3 regions of the Actinoallomurus vinaceus genome follow, and region 2 is predicted to be linked to each of the others. Evidence: riboswitches for the same ligand, from Rfam matches in the RefSeq annotation. Region 2 holds a riboswitch; each other region holds the start of a gene.
What was found. A riboswitch is a leader RNA that binds a small molecule or an ion and turns the genes downstream of it on or off. The one in region 2 is predicted to bind cobalamin.
Positions count from the first base shown of each region.

Region 1 (6,057 bases), on a different contig from region 2:
TCGCCGGCCTTCTTCTCCTCGGTGGCGGACCGGTCGCCCTCATGGGCCGGCTCGGCGCCGGCGGCCGGCGCCAGGTCTCCGGCCTCCTCGATGTCCGCCTTGGGCAGCTCCACCGGCCGGCGGATACCGAGCGACTCCACGCGTTCGCCGGGTCCTGACTGCGAAGACAAGATCGCTCTCCTTAAGTCTGAAATCGATCGCGGGCGGCGCCGCGTCCAGCGGCGCGCCGGCCAGGTGCTGCCGGCCGTCCCTCCCCCTGAGGGCACATGCCGGCGCAACGCTTCGTCGAGATGCTCCAGCGTGGCTCGGTCGGCGTTGTCCAGGGCTCCGGCCCGGTCGGTCCCCGGTCCGGCATCATCCGGCGGGTCACGATCTACCTCCGGTGACGGATTCGGTCGCGGCGAGAGAGATGGCCGGTCGTCGGTGCACCTCCTCCACGCGACGGCGCGGCGGTCCAAGGTCGACCCCTCGCCCCGTACGCAGGCGGTATCGGCGGTAGGCCGACCCCTCGGTAAGGCATACGAATCCCACCGTGCTCGGGTTCACCAACGGACGGTTCCGTTTTTGGGCGAATACGACCGACCTTGTCCGAGTACGCCCGGCGGCTTCGCGCTGCTCGGCGCCGCCAGCGCGGCGGTCAACACAGTCCGCGGATCGGTGTTGCGGCGAGTTTCCTCGGCCGCCGCCTCGGGATTCCGGGGCGCGACGGCAGCGAGTGCGGCGAATCGTGCCAGGTTGCCCGGCCATGATGTCGGCGAGCGCATCGTTCGTCTCTCGTGCTGGCGACGTCGCCGTGGCGGCGTCGGACCAGAGCTGGACGCCTGGTGGGTTCAGGCTGAGGACCGACACGTCGACGCCCTGTGGGTGCGGCGTCGGTGATGGTCGCGGTCATTCCTGCGAGTAGGCGGTCGCGTCGTAGTCACCGGAGGGATGGTCGGCCATGTATTGGCGGACTTCGGTGGTGTTGCCGCGGGCGTCGCTGATCGCGGTGGTGGGGTACCGCCGTCCGGTGGGTCGACCGTGACGCGGTCGCCGAGCATCTCATCGCGGCCGGTCACTGGTGCCCGGGTGACCCTGATATCTGGGTGGTGGCCGACGCCGGCTTTGAGGGGCCCCGCCTCGCCTACCCGTTGGCCGACCTGCCCGTTCAGGTAGTGAGACGCACCTCGCGCATCGGCACACGAATCTCCGGCCGCGAGCCGGCGCAACCCTGGGTCATGAGGTACCCACGTTGTGGTTGTACGGTCCGGCGGATGGCGACACGCCATCCACGCCGGGTGTAGGTCCGGTTCATCGTGAGTGCGATGGCCGCGAGTGTCGGGGTCGGCGGGGATTGATACGCTCGCGGCCGGCATGGAATGACGCGAGGTGCCCCTACGAGGGGAGAATCGGGAAGCCGGTGAAATTCCGGCACGGGCCCGCCGCGGTAACCGGGGAGCCGCCGTCCACGCGCGCACGCGCAGCCACTGGCCGCCAGGCCGGGAAGGCGGATGGTCAGGCATCGATCCGGAAGTCCGAAGACCGGCCTCGCTCCACCGGCCACCGCCAAGGTGGCCTGACGCAGCGGGAGCCTGCCCATGAACGCCGGCATCTACGACGTGGTCTACCGTCGCCGTGACGTGCGCGCCCAGTTCACCGGCGCGCCGATACCAGAAGACGTCCTCCACCGGATCTTGGCGGCTGCGCACGCCGCGCCCAGTGTCGGGCTCTCCCAACCCTGGGACTTCATCATCGTGGAGGACCCGGCCGTCCGGCGCGCCTTCCATGACCACGTCCAGCACGAACGCACCACGTTCGCCGCCACCCTCACCACGGCCGCCGCCGACCGTTTCGCCCGGATAAAGATCGACGGTGTACTGGAGAGCAGCCTGTCGATCGTGGTCACCTACGATCCCGACCGGGGCAGCCCCGCGGTCTTGGGCCGACACGCCATTGCCGACGCGGGACTGTACTCGGTCTGCCTGGCCATCCAGAACCTATGGCTGTCCGCCACCGCCGAGAACCTGGGCGTCGGCTGGGTGTCCTTCTACCGCGAACCGCACCTGCGTCAGTTGCTCGGTATTCCGACCGGGATCCGGCCCGTCGCCTGGCTGTGTGTAGGGCCGGTCACCCATCTGGAAACCGTGCCGGATCTCGAACGGCACGGCTGGCGCCACCGCCGCCCCCTGGAGGCCGCGATCCACCACAACCGCTGGTGATCCCCCTCTTAATCCGCTCACTCGCCACTGCTCGTCCGGCAACGCCGCAACGATCGGTGCGAACTCGGTCGGCGTAACGATCCGCAGCGGCTTACTCGGCACCGGCGGTACGGCCACACCACTACACGGATGCAGGAAGATGATCTGGTCGTTCAGCGCTCGATCCGTCAGCGGCCGGTGGCGTGCACGAGGCCGCCGGGCAGCGGGACACGGTCAGCCGCGTAGTCGCACGCGATAAACCCGGTGACGTCGATGGTCATCCCCGCGATAATCGCCGACGTGGAAGAGGTCGAGGTCGTCGTTGCCCATCACGAGCGCGCGACCCTGCGCGTCGGTGACGTGTTCCTGAAGATCGACGCTGATCAGACGCGCACCGACGTCGAAGTCGAGGCGATGGCCATGGCGCCGATCCCGACTCCGGAGGTCCTGTGGCGGAAGCCGCCCGTGCTCGCGCTCGCCGCCCTCCCCGGGACGGCACTCGGCCGCCTCGGCGAGCCGTCGACCGCGTCGTCGGCGGCGTGGGCCGCGGCGGGTGCCGCCGCACGGATGCTGCACGACGCGCCGCTGCCGCCATGGCCCGGTCGGAGCCTCGACGAGATCGCATCGCACCTCGACGGCGAATGCGAGTGGCTCGTCACGAACGGCATCCTTCCCGCCGACCTGGTCACGCGCAACCGCCAGGTTGCCGAGGCAGCGCTCCGGCCGTGGACACCGGTGTTCACGCACGGCGACCTGCAGATCACCCACATGTTCGTCGACGTTGACGAGATCACCGGCGTGATCGACTGGTCCGAGGCGAGCCAGGGCGATGCCCTGTTCGACCTCGCCACCTTGACGCTCGGACACGAGGAGCACCTTGGCGACGTCGTCGCCGGCTACGGCACCGACGTCGACCTCGACGTGATCCGCGCATGGTGGTCGCTGCGAAGCCTGCTGGCGGTCCGCTGGCTGGTCGAGCACGGCTTCGACCCGTCCTCGCCAGGCTGCGAGGTCGACGTGCTGAGATCCCGGCTGTGAGGCTGCACGAGCCCCGACGGCCACGAGTGCCGTTCTGCCGCATCGAGCGGGCCATCTCCTGAAGCGCCTCGTCTTCCGGACCGACGAGGTCATGGTCCTCAAAGATCCCGGGCAGCCGGTCGCGACATCGGAAGCCGACGCACGACTCGAGTCGAAGATGCGCCTCAGCTGAGGACCAGCAACTGCCTCGAATAGACCCAGGACGAAAAAGCCTCAAGGAGCTACACCCGGCCTAATTAGGCCAACCGCGTCAGCGCGAAACGGGATACCGTGCTTCGGCTGTGGTTTTCATGAGGAGGGTCGCCGTGCTCGCCAAACTCGCCGCTGGCCTGGTCCTAGTCGCCGCGTTGCTGCCCGCTCCGGCCCAGGCGTCCGGAGCGCCGTCCGACCCGACCCGCGCGCAGCTTCGTACGATCGTGGAGAACGTCACCCAGGCGGACGGAAAGCGCTATGCGCTGCACGACGACGCCGGCCACACAATGGACACAGTCAAGGTCATCCAGGACAACACCGGTGGTTATCTGGCCGTCTCGCACTTCATGTTCACCGACGGCCATTTCCGGGTCAACCTCGCGACGTCGAGCGACCTGCTGACCTGGCACTGGGTACGCGAGCTCGCCGGTAGTAACACCGGCCCGGCCTCGCAGCCGACCATCGCGCAGGCCTCCAACGGCGGTTTCGTCCTCGCCTGGGAGCAAGAGAATCCGGGCGGCGGCAACAACCATCTCGCCTTCCGTTATTTCGCCAGTCGCACCGACCTGCTCGCCGGCAAGGTCTCCCGCTCGTACGACGCGCCGCGGCAGCTGTCGTCCTGCGCGGAAGGTACGCCGAACCTCTACTCGATCAAGCTGTCACCGGACATCGACCACTCGACCATCGACGTCGGCGGGCATTACTGGTGGAACTGCGACCGGGACCGTCAGCAGCGGGGAACGCTCACGAACTTCGGCTCCTGGACGACCTCGGCACAACCGAACTTCGACAACGCCCTGCTTTACTGGGGCGTGGGCGGGAACATCGGCGACCGCGACCAGACCGTCTTCCTCGGCTACAGCTTCGGGCTGATCGAAGGTCAGTACACCAAGGGAGACTTCGGCTCCTGGCGGGTCTTCCTGTACGACTACCAGACCGGCAACGCCGACCGCACCACCATCCAAACCGACGGCGGCAGCACGGCGTTCGCGAATCCCACGCTGACGGCGCTGAAGACACCAAGCGGTCAACGCGCCATGCTCGTCACGCTGTTCGTCCCGAGCGAAGGCGCGGCGCCGGGAGAATCCGGCGAGCTGCTCTATTACAAGACCTATTAGTACTGCGACGGCGCCCTTAAAACTGCCGGACCCACCAAGATCAAGTCTCAGGAATCACGATAGGACGTCGCAGCGCCAGGGCCGCATTTCCCCGCTCGCACGCCAGGCCAGGGTAATCAGTCGAACAGGTCGGCGATGGATGTGGCAATGACGGCGCGGTCGAGCCAGGTGTCGAGTTGCCGCAGATCGATCCAGGCTCGGCGGCCCCCTTCACGGATACGCCCAGGTCGCGTGAGGTGACGCAGTATTCGGCACCCACAGGCACGGTCCGGCCCTGGAGCGACTGCCCGTCGGTCACGGTCCGGCTGCCGACCGTTTCTTAGCACTATTTAGCCATACAAAGCTATCTTTCCCACCTCTATAATATATCCACCCGGTTTCGATTGACCGGGCGGTCAGTCAGGGAATCCTTGAAGGGACAAAACCTCCACATCGGATCTCCCGGAGGCGGCCCAATGGGTAAAATCACTTGGCAGAACGCGGTCGCGTTTCTGGCCGGACTCGCCGCACTTCTCGCCCCCGACCTGTGGGCGGACGACGCGGGCAAGCAGCCCCTCATGGTGCTCGGCGCCCTGCTCACGCTCTCGGGTCTGTACGCGCTCCTGTCGGCGGCGGGCCCGCTGCCGTGGACGACAACAGCCTTCGCAGCGCTGATCTTCGTCTCGCCGTGGGCCTTCGGATTCACCGGTTCGGACGCCGCGGCCTGGACGGCATGGATCGCCGGCGGTGTCGCGACTATCGTCGGCGTGTGGGACGCGATCCAGGTTCGGAGCACGTCAGCGGCGACGTAACCCAAGGCCCCGAGACGGCCCCTGGGCGCACCCGCCCAGGGGCCGCGACTCATTTTCGGCGGTTCCACGAAAGAACACCGGAAGGGCGTATGAGACGGTCACATGACGTATCCGCCGATACACGCACCCGGATTCTCGACGCCGCCGAGGAGCTCTTCGCGGAGGCCGGTTACAACGGCACCTCCACCGCGGGGATCGCCAAGCGGGCCAAGGTCCCCAAGGGGCTGGTCTTCCACTACTTCCCGCAGAAGATCGACGTCCTGACCACACTGATCCACGAGCGAACGTTCGTCGAGGAGGTCTCCGACGCCGAGACCGTGCACGGTGACCCGGCCGATGCGTTGTCCGGGCTCGCGCGGAGGTTTCCGCTGCGGGCCTCGCCGGCCATGCGCCGCATCCTCTTCCGCGAGGCCGACACGCACGGCTCGGCCCGTGAGCGCCTCAGGCGGGTCAACGCCGAGGTCGTACGCCGCGCCCGCAGCGCCCTCGAACTCACCCTGCCCGGCAGCCGCGGCGACGCCGCACGCCTCGAGGCCGCCGCCGCCACGTTCGCCACGGTCCTGCTCTACCAGGAGGGCCTCCAGCACCTCACCGGCCAGCACGTCGATCCCGACGCGGTCGCCGAGCTCATCGTCCACGCCCTCGGCGCGTGACTTACTACAGCAGGTGAAAGCTCGGGGTCTGGTTCTTCAAGGGCACCTCCCTGGCCACCGCCCAGAAGCAGGCCAACCAACTTCTCGG
Region 1 covers NZ_BAABHK010000007.1:37,005-43,061, forward strand. The annotation lists gene ABEA24_RS24495 (hypothetical protein) at 1-170, opposite strand, end outside; cobalamin riboswitch at 1,350-1,544, shown strand; gene bluB (5,6-dimethylbenzimidazole synthase) at 1,578-2,198, shown strand; gene ABEA24_RS24505 (phosphotransferase family protein) at 2,478-3,215, shown strand; gene ABEA24_RS24510 (hypothetical protein) at 3,521-4,525, shown strand; gene ABEA24_RS24515 (SPW repeat protein) at 4,981-5,316, shown strand; gene ABEA24_RS24520 (TetR/AcrR family transcriptional regulator) at 5,406-5,969, shown strand; gene ABEA24_RS53670 (hypothetical protein) at 6,020-6,057, shown strand, end outside.
Region 1: it holds a riboswitch for cobalamin, as region 2 does, so the genes downstream of both, bluB (5,6-dimethylbenzimidazole synthase) here and ABEA24_RS31510 (putative cobaltochelatase) in region 2, are expected to answer to the same signal.

Region 2 (6,057 bases):
ATGGATGCAGCGGAGGCCTCGAGGCCGATGTAGGTGTCCAGACCCGCGGACGTGGACAGCACCGCTTCGTACTCGGTCCACCAGCCGCGCTGCTGGGCGTCCTTGGCGAGCCCGAGGAGCTGGTCGCGCTGGGAGCCCTCGGGCAGCCCGTAGAGGTCGAGCATGTCCCGTACGTCGCGGATGCGCGCCACCGACTTGCCGGTCTCGATGCGGCTGACGCGCGACATCGAGCACTCCAGGTGCTTCGCGACGTCTTCGATCATGAGACCCGCGGTTTCGCGGAGCCTGCGCAGTTCCATTCCCAGGCGGCGGCGTCGAACGGTTGGACTACGGCCATCGGACATGGGGCACCTCCATGGCGAGCGTCCTGCGGGTATGGCAAGGAGAAGAAGGAGCGATGGTGGGCCGCGGTGGACGAGGCCGAAACCTTCGGCCGGACCGCGGAAGGGCCGTTGAACTGTGCACGGGTGATGCCGAATCCGTCTGATCTATTTGTCCGAAAATACTTGCACGTCAAAGTGGGGGAGGACATCCTGACAGGGAAGGTCACTCACCGTTGCCATCTGGGCACCTTTTGCCACCGGATGGCACCTTACCTGTTCAACGCCCCAGGGCGTACCCCTTCCTGCCGTATCGTCCAAGCGCGAGAGGGGTGGCATCCCATGGCCGCCACTGCGGATTCCCTGTCCGGGCCGCGGCGCCGCCACCTGGAAGCGCTCGCCCGCGAGGTCGAGGCGCGCGGTCTGCACGGCGTGCTGATCGGAACCGACGAGCCCATGCTGCGCGTGGTCGACCCGGCCGGCGGGCGGAGCGTGATGGTCCTCGCCATGCCGACGTCCCGGATCGCCTGGTCGTACCTGTGGGGCCGGGCCGGCCAGGCGGACGCCGCCGACCCCGCGCGTGCCGCCGAGGCGATCGCGCGCTCCCTCGGCCGCTGAGTCGCGGCGGCCGTCTGCCGATCGGCACTTTACAAATCCCACTACCGAACGTATGTTCGAACCCATCGCCTGCCTTCCCCCAGGCTCACTCTCTGTCACCGATCCGGAAGGTGGGCGGCCCGCGTGGGCGGAGCGAGCAAAGGGTTCGCGGGGCGTGGAGACGTGCCGGGCGGCGGCCGATGAGCCGGGTGTACGGCGACCCGGTCGAGGTCTGGCTCAGCGACGGCAGGCCTTCGCGCTTCGTCTGGCGCGGCCGGCTCTACACCGTGCTGCGGGTCCTGGACCGCTGGGTCACCACCCGCGACTGGTGGCACGAGCGGCACCCTGAGGCCCCGGAGGGCGCCGAGCGCGAGTTCTGGCGCGTCGAGGCCACCCCGGACCGGGCGATCGGCGTGTACGAGCTGCGTCACGACCAGGCGACCGGCACGTGGATGCTCTCCCGTGCCTGGAGCTAGATCTCAGGACACGAGGTCGCGGACGGCCTTCAGGGTCGGTTCGTCCTTCACTCCGGCGATGAGGAGCGTGGTCACGGGGGAGTCCTGCCACAGCCGGAGGCGTTCCTTGATGCGGCCGATCGGGCCGAGCAGGGAGATGGAGTCGGCCAGCTCGTCCGGCACCGCCTTGATCGCCTCGTCGCGCCGGCCCGACAGGAACAGCTCCTGTACGCGTACCGCCTCCTCGGCGTAGCCCAGCCGCCCGATCAGGTCGAGGTGGAAGTTGCGGTCCTTGGCGCCCATCCCGCCGATGTAGAACGCCAGCGGGATCTTGGCGAACTCCAGCGCGGTCGCCAGGTCGTCCGTCACGATCGTCGTCACGGTCGCGGCGATGTCGAACCCCTCCCGGCGGCCCGCCAGCGACGCGCCGAACACCGCCTCGATCTGGGTCGGATCGACGAAGAGCGGCAGCCAGCCGTCCGCGAGCTCGGTGGCGAGGGCGATGTTCTTCGGCCCCTCCGCGCCGAGGTAGACCGGGATCCGCGGGCGCACCGGATGGACGATCGACTTGAGCGGCTTGCCGAGGCCCGTGACGCGGCCGGGACCATACGCCGACGGCGGCAGCGGCAGCGGGTAGTGGGGACCGGGGGAGGTCACCGGCTCCTCGCGCCGCCAGACGTCCCGCATGATCCGCACGTACTCGCGCGTGCGCTCCAGTGGCCGGGCGAACGGCACGCCGTACCAGCCCTCGACGACCTGGGGACCGGACGCGCCGATCCCGAGCGTGAGCCGGCCGCCGGACAGCGCGTCGAGCGTCAGCGCGTGCATGGCGGTCGCGGCGGGGGTGCGGGCGGACATCTGGACCACCGCCGTGCCCAGCTTGATGCGCGACGTCCGGGCGCCGTACCAGGCGAGCGTGGTGAACGCGTCGGAGCCGTACGCCTCCGCGGTGTAGACGTACTCGTAGCCGAGTCGCTCGGCGGCCAGTACGATCTCGGTCGCGTCTTCCGGATCCCGCTGCCAGTAGCCGACGTTGATGCCGAGCCTCATCCGCGCCTCCCAAAAACTAGAACGCGTTCTATTTAAGCAGATCGGCGTCGATCCGGCACGGGCTGGAGGCCGTGCGCCGGACCTGCGGTGTCGCGGGTCAGGCCGGATATGTCATGCTGTCTTCCGGCGGTACGCGGAGGAACCCGGTGCGAATCCGGGGCTGTCGCGCAACTGTGACCGGGGAGTTCTTCCTCAACAAAGGCCACGGCGTGAGTCGGAAGGCTGAGGGCGGGCGGCGATCCGGGAGCCAGGAGACTCCGGCCGCCGATGCCAGACCACCTACGGGCGCGTTAACCCGAGGAAAGGACGACCACCGGGTGAACACCTATCCGTTCTCCGCCATCACGGGGCTGGACGACCTCAAGCTCGCCCTCCTGATCAACGCGGTCTCCCCGGCCGTCGGCGGCGTGCTGGTCCGTGGCGAGAAGGGCACCGCCAAGTCCACCATCGTGCGCGGCCTCGCCGCGCTGCTGCCGGACGTCGCGGTCGTGGCGGACTGTCGGTTCTCCTGCGACCCGCAGGCGCCGGACCCGCAGTGCCCCGACGGGCCGCACGGCTACGACGACGGCACGCTGGTCCGGCCGGCGCGGCTCGTGGAGCTGCCGATCGGCGCCGCGGAGGACCGCCTCACCGGCTCCCTCGACCTCGAACGCGCCCTGACGGAGGGCGTCCAGGCGTACCAGCCCGGCCTGCTGGCCGACGCCCACCGCGGCGTCCTGTACGTCGACGAGGTGAACCTGCTCCACGACCACCTCGTCGACCTGCTCCTCGACGCCGCCGCGATGGGGCACTCGTACGTCGAGCGGGAGGGCGTGTCCATCCGGCACGCCTCCCGGTTCCTGCTGGTCGGCACGATGAACCCCGAAGAGGGCGAGCTGCGGCCGCAGCTGCTCGACCGGTTCGGCCTGACGGTGGAGGTGGCCGCCACCCGCGACCCGGAGGAGCGGGCGGAGGTCGTCCGGCGACGCCTGGCCTACGAGGCCGATCCCGCGGCGTTCGCGCTCGGCTGGGCGCGGGCCGAGGCCGAGCTGGCCTGGCGCATCGGGCAGGCCCGCGCCAGGCTCCCCGAGGTCGTGCTGCCGGACGGCGCGCTACGCCAGATCACGGCGGTGTGCGCCGCGTTCGAGGTGGACGGGCTGCGGGCCGACATCGTGATGGCCCGCGCCGCGATGGCCCTCGCCGCCTGGCACGACCGGACGGTCGTCACCGCCGCCGACGTTCGCCTCGCCGCCCGGCTCGCCCTCCCGCACCGGCGCCGCCGCGACCCCTTCGACGCGCCGGGCCTGGACGAGGAGAAGCTCGACGACGTCCTCGAGAACACCGGCGACTACGACTCCGACGACGCCCCCGGCTCGTCCGTTCCGGACGTGCCCCGCCCGCGCGGGGGCAGCGAGCCGGACCCCGGCCCCGCCCCCGACACCGGCCCCGACCCGGACGTCACGGTCGACTGGGACGCCCGGCGCAAGCCCGGCGACGAGGACCCCGACGACGATGACGACGGCCCCGACGGCCCCGGACCGGGCGGCTCCGGCCCGGACGGGTCAGGCGGCTCCGACGGGCGGGACGCCCAGGAGGGGGCGCTGGTCGACATCGAGCAGGCGCTGTCGGGCGGGGACGCGTCGAGCGAGGACGATGGCGAGCGCACCCGGGTGGACTCCCCGGAACCCGCGCCCGCCGACGCCGTCTTCCGGACGCGGGTGTTCACCGTGCCCGGCCTCGGCGACGGCGCGCCGGGCCGCCGCTCGCGCGCCCGCACGCCGTACGGCCGGACGACCGGCGCGCGGCCGGGCGCGCGTTCGCTGCACCTGACGGCGACGCTCCTCGCCGCCGCCCCGTACCAGCGCGCCCGCGGCCGCACCGGCCCCGGGCTGGTGATCCGCTCCGGCGACCTGCGCGAGCGCGTCCGGGAGGGCCGTGAGGGCAACCTGGTGCTGTTCGTCGTCGACGCGAGCGGCTCGATGGCCGCCCGGCAGCGGATGCGCGCGGTGAAGGGCGCCGTGCTCAGCCTCCTCCTCGACGCCTACCAGCGCCGCGACAAGGTCGGCCTGATCACCTTCCGGGGCACGTCCGCCGAACTCGCGCTGCCGCCGACGTCCTCGGTCGAGGCCGGGGCGCGCCGCCTCGAGGCCCTGCCCACCGGCGGGCGCACCCCGCTCGCCGCGGGCCTGCTGCGCGCCGCCGACGTGCTGCGCGCCGAACGCCTGCGCGACCCCGCCCGCCGCCCGCTGCTCGTCCTCGTGACCGACGGCCGGGCGACCCACGGCTCGCCCGCCGACGCGTTGCGCGCCGCCGAACTGCTGCGCGGCGTCACCGCCATCGTGGTCGACTGCGAGCGCGGCCCCGTACGCCTCGGGCTCGCCGGCGGGGTCGCCGCCCGCCTCGGCGCCGAGGTCGTCCGGCTGGAGGAACTGGCCGCCGACGCCCTCACCGGCGTCGTCCATGAAAGCCGGAACGCGGCATGACCCCGGAACGAGCCCGAGAGTGGGTCTGTGCGCACCGCAAGGTGATCAATCTCGACGATGAGTTCGTGACCGTCGTCGTACGGGAGGACTGACATGCCGCAGGGAAAGCCGTCGCAGGTGCCCGACGACGGGCTCACGACCCGCCAGCGTCGCAACCGGCCTCTCGTCGTCGTCCACACCGGGCCGGGCAAGGGCAAGTCCACCGCCGCGTTCGGGCTGGCCCTGCGGGGCTGGAACCAGGGCTGGCCGATCGGGGTGTTCCAGTTCGTCAAGTCCGCCAAGTGGCGCATCGGCGAGGAGCGGGCCCTGCGGGTCCTCGGCGAGTCCGGCGAGGGCGGCCCGGTCACCTGGCACAAGATGGGCGAGGGCTGGTCGTGGATCCAGCGGGCCGGCACCGAGGAGGACCACGCGGCGGACGCGCGCGAGGGCTGGGAGCAGATCAAGCGCGACCTCGCCGCCGAGACCCACACGCTCTACGTGCTGGACGAGTTCACCTACCCGATGAAGTGGGGCTGGGTGGACGTCGAGGACGTGATCGCGACGCTGCGGGACCGCCCGGGGTACCAGCACGTCGTCATCACCGGCCGCGACGCCGACCCGCGTCTGGTGGAGTTCGCCGACCTTGTCACCGAGATGGGCAAGGTCAAGCACCCCATGGACGCCGGCCAGAAGGGCCAGAAGGGCATCGAATGGTGACCGCGTTCCCGATCGCGCGGGCGGTCCGGTGAGGATCCCGCGGATCGTCATCGCCGCTCCCGCCTCCGGGAGCGGCAAGACGACGGTCGCTACGGGGTTGATGGCGGCGCTGACCGCGCGCGGGCTCGACGTCTCGCCGCACAAGGTCGGACCGGACTACATCGACCCCGGGTACCACGCGCTCGCGGCCAGGCGGCCCGGCCGCAACCTCGACCCGTGGCTGACGTCGGAGGACCTCGTCGCGCCGCTGTTCCTGCACGGGGCGCGCGGCGCGGACGTCGCCGTGATCGAGGGCGTGATGGGGCTGTTCGACGGCGCGGAGGCCGCCGGCGGGGGCGGGTTCGCCTCGACGGCGCACGTGGCCAGGCTCCTGGACGCGCCGGTCGTCCTCGTCGTGGACGCCTCGTCGGCGGGCCGCTCGATCGCCGCGCTCGTCCATGGCTTCGTGACGTACGACTCCACGGTGCGGATCGGCGG
Region 2 covers NZ_BAABHK010000010.1:109,929-115,985, reverse strand. The annotation lists gene ABEA24_RS31530 (helix-turn-helix domain-containing protein) at 1-299, opposite strand, end outside; gene ABEA24_RS31525 (hypothetical protein) at 663-938, shown strand; gene ABEA24_RS31520 (DUF6504 family protein) at 1,118-1,393, shown strand; gene ABEA24_RS31515 (LLM class F420-dependent oxidoreductase) at 1,397-2,422, opposite strand; cobalamin riboswitch at 2,533-2,702, shown strand; gene ABEA24_RS31510 (putative cobaltochelatase) at 2,740-4,884, shown strand; gene cobO (cob(I)yrinic acid a,c-diamide adenosyltransferase) at 4,978-5,580, shown strand; gene ABEA24_RS31500 (cobyrinic acid a,c-diamide synthase CobB) at 5,609-6,057, shown strand, end outside.

Region 3 (6,057 bases), on a different contig from region 2:
CGTGGCCCGCAGCCCCGCCCAGTCGACGCCGTCCTCGGTCACGTGGGCGGCGAGGTTGATCGAGCCGAGGTTGCACACCGCGGTCTCGGCGTCGCCGGTGACCTCCAGGATCTCGGTGCACAGGTTCGACAGGTGCACGACGTTGCCGGGCTCGGCGGTCTGGTTGCAGGCGCGGTTCGCGGCGTCCTTGAACGTCATCCACCCGTTGCCGGTCTGCGCGAGGGTGCGCATCATCGCCCCGTACAGCTGCCGCGCCGGGACCTGCCGGACGAACCGGCCCTCGGCCTCGGCCGCCCGGTACGCACGGTCGAACTCCTCCCCCCACAGGTCGACCAGCTCCGGCACCTGCTTCGGGTCGAACAGCGACCAGACCTCATCCGCCTCGACCCGCCGCATGAACTCATCCGGCACCCAGTTGGCGAGGTTGAGGTTGTGCGTACGCCGTGCGTCCTCACCCGTGTTGTCCCGCAGCTCGAGGAACTCCTCGACGTCGGCGTGCCAGGGTTCGAGGTAGACGCACGCGGCGCCCTTGCGCCGGCCGCCCTGGTTGACCGCCGCGACGCTCGCGTCCAACGTCCGCAGCCACGGCACGATCCCGTTGGAATGCCCGTTCGTGCCGCGGATCAGCGAACCCCGGCTCCGGACCCGGCTCCAGGAGATCCCGATGCCGCCCGAGTACTTGCTCAGCCGCGCGACCTGGCCGTACCGCTCGTAGATCGTCTCCAGCTCGTCACGCGGGGAGTCCAGCAGGAAGCATGAGGACAGTTGCGGGCGGGCGGCGCCGGAGTTGAACAGCGTCGGCGAACTCGGCAGGTACGCCAGCCGCGACATCAGTCCGTAAAGCTCCGCCGCCTCGGCCACGGTCTCGGCCAGCCCGCACGCCACCCGCAGGAAGAAGTGCTGCGGCCGCTCCAGCACCCGCCGCGTCGTCGGATGCCGCAGGAGGTAACGGTCGTAGACGGTGCGGAGCCCGAAGTAGGTGAACCGGTCGTCGGCGCCGTGGTCCACCAGGGCGTTCAGGGCCGCCGCGTTACAGGCGACGAACTCCGCGGTCCGCTCGTTGAGCAGACCCTGGTCATGGGCCGCCGCGACGGACTCGGCGAACGTCACCGGCCCGGTCTCCTCCGCGATCAGCAGGGCCAGCAGCCGAGCCGCCACCGCGGAATAGACGGGGTCGGCGACGACCAGCACGGCGGCCCGCCGTACGGCCTCGGCCAGATCACCGGCTCCGGCGATGAGCGACGGATCGGCATCCGGCAACCCGGCGCAGACGCCTTCGACCTCGGCCGCGACCGTGGTCTCGGGGGCGGCGACGGCCGTGGGGGACGCGACGATCTGTTGTGTCACGTGCTCTCTCCTCGCGAGCTTCACCCTCGCGGAAAGGACGCGCACGGATGACAGGCTCCGCCGCCGACCCTCCCACGAGGCCTGGACGACCGCGCGCTTTCGCGCACGGGTCACTGGCAGGTCTTCGGACTCGCGGGCACCGCACCCATCCATCAGGCGCGTCCTACAGACCGTCGCTTCCCAGGCCCGATCGAGCCCAGTGCCATTGACGGCGGTCGTTCCCACTCACCGCTGCGGGGCAGTCCCGGAATCTCACCGGGTTCCCTCTTACGACACCCGCCACAGAAGCCACGGGTGAACCAGCAACACGAGAACCATACATGTAGTGGTGATGTAAGCACATCACCCCTAGATATTGGGTGTGTTGCCGGAGGGCATGCGAGCCCGGGCATGCCGATCGCCGTACCGGCACGGCATCGGCGGGCCACCGCCATGGCTCCACGGCGCGGGCGACCCAGCCGTCGGGCCGCCGAATCAGGCGGACGCCATTCCGGGACCGTAGCGCTGTGCGGGCGTGCAGCGCGGCTTTTGTCCCGGTGTTTGGATGTTGGCTATCTTCCAGGGATTGATTATGCTTTTGGCGTGGGCAGAAGCGCCTGCCCGAGCCGAGCATCGGCTGCCCATGCCGCTGATGTGTTGATGGCCAAGGTGGCTCCCGTCCCAGCGCGGTTTTCCGATGACCACCGGTGTCCGCGAGCCGGAGGCGCATGGGGCTTTCCGGCGAAGAGGGAAAGCACCGATGGGTCGTAAATGGCTTCCCAATCTTGGGCGGGCAGGGGGAACGGTCACGGCTCTGGCCGCTTCGGTCACGGCCTATCAGGCGAATCCGTTCCTCGGCTGCATACTGGCCGGGATACCCCTGGTCTTCCTCGTTCTGCTGGCGCTCAGCGTGTGGACCGCGGTCAGGGAAGATGATCCCGACAAACGAGAAGCCGGTCTTCGGGTGGCCTGTCTGCTCCTCGGCGCCCACGCGAAAGACTATCTGCCGTCGCGCCGTTCGTCCGGCGTGCGATCAGCGACAGGTGCCGGCGAGCCGACGTGAGCGTGCGATCCTGGTCACGGTTTTCGTGCGACGACGCAGCGTTCCCAACGCGGATCTGCGCCGGCGGTCCGGGTCCCTTCCGTTCGCCAGTCTTCCAGGAAGGCGAGGCCGGGTCCCGTGTTCGGACCCGGCGGGATGACCTGCAGGCCGTCCACAAATCGGCTGATCTGGGCGTCGGATCGCGGCTGTACCTCGGTGACCGTCACCGCTTGTACGTGCTTTTGGAATGTCCTGACCGCCGAAGAGGCATCGCCGTCGAGCGTGAGATGTGAAAGCACGAGGAAGCTGCCCACCGCGGCCGTCTGGATGCACCGGTCGACTATTCCCTGAGGATCGTCGGCGTCGGCGACGAAGTGCAGAATGGAGTTGAGGAGGATCGCGATCGGGCGGCTCATGTCGATGGTCGACAGCAGGTCGGGATCGCCGAACACAGTCTCCGGATCCCGTACGTCGGTGTGGACCACCTTTACCCGGTCGCGTTCACCGAACATGGCCCGTTTGTGTGTGACGGCGACGGGGTCGTCATCGACGTAGACGATACGTGCGGCAGGGTGCACGGACATCAACTCGTCAGGTGTGGCGTCCGGGGTGATGAGGCCGATGCCGAAATCGATGAACTGGTCGATGCCCTGCGTTTCGGCCAGCCACTGAATCGATCTGCGGTGGAAGTCGCGGCTCGTTCTCGTCGCATCGGCCACGTCCGGAACTTCGGCTCTCAGTTCCTCGGCTGCTTGACGGTCGGCCGCGAAGTTGTCCTTCCCGCCGAGGTAATAGTCGTACATTCGGGCCAGGTGGGGCGTCGTCGGGTCGACTTGGAGCCGGGTGATGGCCCGCACCGGTATCTCGAGGCCGACGTCGATTCGCCGTGGCCGGTCGCCGGCGAACTCCCAGCCCCGCCGACGCAGCGTCCGATGGATCCTCGCCGGCGGGCACGGCTCGGTCGTCGAGACGCCCGTGTCCCAGCTGGTGAAGGTCCACGAACCGTCGCGTGGGTCGAGCGTGCGGAGCCCGGGGTCGTTCACCTGCACGGTCCATGTGTCGCCGGCGAGGATGCGTGCGACCCGTGGCGTCGTCTCGTCGCCGGGCTCTCGGCTGCGCTGTTCTCTGATGCGGCGGACGGCGAGCGCGTGCGGTTCCCCGGAGGCGTACTTCCTCGCGCGGGCGGCTTTGCGCCGGTTATGGCTGCGACCCATCGGTGCTTTCCCTCTTCGCCGGAAAGCCCCATGCGCCTCCGGCTCGCGGACACCGGTGGTCATCGGAAAACCGCGCTGGGACGGGAGCCACCTTGGCCATCAACACATCAGCGGCATGGGCAGCCGATGCTCGGCTCGGGCAGGCGCTTCTGCCCACGCCGAAAGCATAACCCTCAGATCTCATCCGCGCGCCTGGACTGGAGTCCCTCAGCATCCGTCCACCAAGCTTCACCGCGGCGATCACGGCGCCGGTCGGTGGCCTGCCGGCGGGCGCTCAGGAGATGCCGTAGCGGGCGGCGACGATCGAGGGCCGGTCGACCGGGCGCCCGGCGTCGATGGACAGGGCGAGCCGGAGGTACTGCGCCTCGGCCCAGGCGAGCGGCGCCGCCGAGCCCGTCGCGCCACTGAAGGTGAACCCATACTGGTCGGCCCGGTCCCACACCTGTTCGGGGATCAGATAGCCGGCGTTCGCACTGTCGGCCATGGCCTTCAACTGTGCGGTCGCCGACCGGCCCGCGGCCAGTTCGTACTCGCCGCGCTCGCCGGACAGCAACGGCCACGCCCGGCCGGTCGGGTGGCCGTGGCCGGCGGGCCAGCCGGTGCCGTCATCCTGGCTCTCGCCGTAGGAGTCGTGGTTGTAGCGGTGCCAGTACACGTCGCCGTTCGGGGCGGTGACCGAGTCGACCGCGTCGAGTTCGGGCAGGGAGGCCGTCACATCGCCGTAGGACGCGGGGCGGACGCCGAGCCGCACCAGGTCCAGGAAGCCGCCGTCGACGATGTCGCGCTCCCACCAGGTGCCGTCGGCGAAGGTACGGGCGAAGGTGTCGTTCGGGTCGCTGTCGTGCTCGATCCGCTCGTAGTAGGAATGGTCGCCGAAGTACCCGGTCGTGGTGAACGTCTTCCCCTCGAGTGAGTTCCGCCACGAGTCGGCGGTGTTCTCATACGTCGTGGCGCTCGCGGTGTCGCCGTTGCGGCGGGCGATGTCGCCGGCGCAGACCAGGCCGGCGATCTCGGCCGCGACGGTGGACGGCGACAGGCCGCCCTGTTCCTCCCAGCGCTCCCCCGGCGTGGCGGGGCCGAAGCTCACGATGTGGTCGGCGGTCAGCTTGATCTTCGACCAGGTGGCCGAATCCGTGAGCCCGGTCTGCCAGGCCAGGACGATCGGGAACGCCTCCTCGTCGAGTTGCTCGCAGCAGCCGAGCTGCTGCGGGGTCGCGCCGCTCACCCCGCCGACCGGCGAGTAGCGGGGGAAGGACCCGGGCCCGTAGGTGACGCCGTCGCCCGGGGTCCACGCGGTGATCTGCTGACGGTTCCACAGCCACTGGGCCATGCGTTTCGCCTGCGCGGCGTCGCCGGCCGCGAGCAGGGCCGTGCCCTGCTGGTACAGGTCGCGGGCCCAGACGCGGTGGTAGCCGTCGTTCAGCGCGCCGCCGTCGACGTAGTCGCCCCAGGGCGTGGCCAGGGACGCGACGTTCGCGCCCGGGAAGGTCTTGTCCTCCAGGCCGTGCAGCGTCATCAGGCCCACCAGGTACGCGCGGCGGCGCGCCGTGTCGCCGGACACGCTCGCGGGCACGGTCTTGCCGCTCAGGTAGCCGTGCCAGCCGGACCCGTACGACGACTCGGCCGAGGCGAAGCCCGCCGACAGCGACGCGGTGGCCGCCGAGGCCGCGGCCGTACGGTCGGCGCCGAAGCCCAGCGCGAGCGTGAACGTCGTGTCCGTGCCGACCGGGACCTGGCCGGCCTGCACGATGTTGCCGGCGCTGCTCGCGGTGTCGTACTGGCCGGTCAGCCGCTTGTTGGCCCGCAGGTCGGTGAGGCCGTCGCTGGAGGCGCCGCTGTAGCCGCTGGTGTGCGTGGTGAAGCCGGCCGAGGACTTCAGTGCCGAGGCCACCGTCGACCCGAACACGGCCTGCCCGTCCGAGGCGACCAGCGCGCCGTTCGCGGCGTCCCACGCGCCGGTGTCATTGCCGCCGCTACCGGCCAGTGAGGGGTTGAACAGCGCGTACAGCTTGTACGCGCCGCCGTCCAGCGACTGGAAACGCGTCCTGATGAGCAGGGTCGAACGGGCCGGGTCGGTCACATACGTCTCGGTCAGCCGATAGCGGCCGCTCGTCGCCGTGTTGGCCACGGTGTATTCCGGCGACCTCTCGTCCGGCATCGACACCGTGTGCGTGGTCGCGTCGCGTTCGAGATCGGTGAAGCTCGACCCGTCGGTCACCACGTACTGCAGGTCCTGCACGTCAGGCACGTCGGTCCGGGGATAGAAGACCTCGGAGGTGACGCCCTTGGCCACGGTGAACCAGACCTTGGAGGCCGCGCCGGTGGCGGTGCCGAGCGAGATCTTGTCGCCGGTGGTCCAGGAGGAGCCGCCGCCCGGCGCGCCGGGCGCGTCACCGGCCGCGTACGCCGTTCCCGACCCCGTCGCGACCGCTCCCAGCAAGAGCGCCGTACCGAGCCGACCAAGCCGCGCACACC
Region 3 covers NZ_BAABHK010000002.1:390,773-396,829, forward strand. The annotation lists gene ABEA24_RS07940 (ribonucleoside-diphosphate reductase subunit alpha) at 1-1,347, opposite strand, end outside; cobalamin riboswitch at 1,446-1,666, opposite strand; gene ABEA24_RS07945 (hypothetical protein) at 2,024-2,389, shown strand; gene ABEA24_RS07950 (SAM-dependent methyltransferase) at 2,404-3,225, opposite strand; gene ABEA24_RS07955 (glycoside hydrolase family 15 protein) at 3,857-6,057, opposite strand, start outside.
Region 3: it holds a riboswitch for cobalamin, as region 2 does, so the genes downstream of both, ABEA24_RS07940 (ribonucleoside-diphosphate reductase subunit alpha) here and ABEA24_RS31510 (putative cobaltochelatase) in region 2, are expected to answer to the same signal.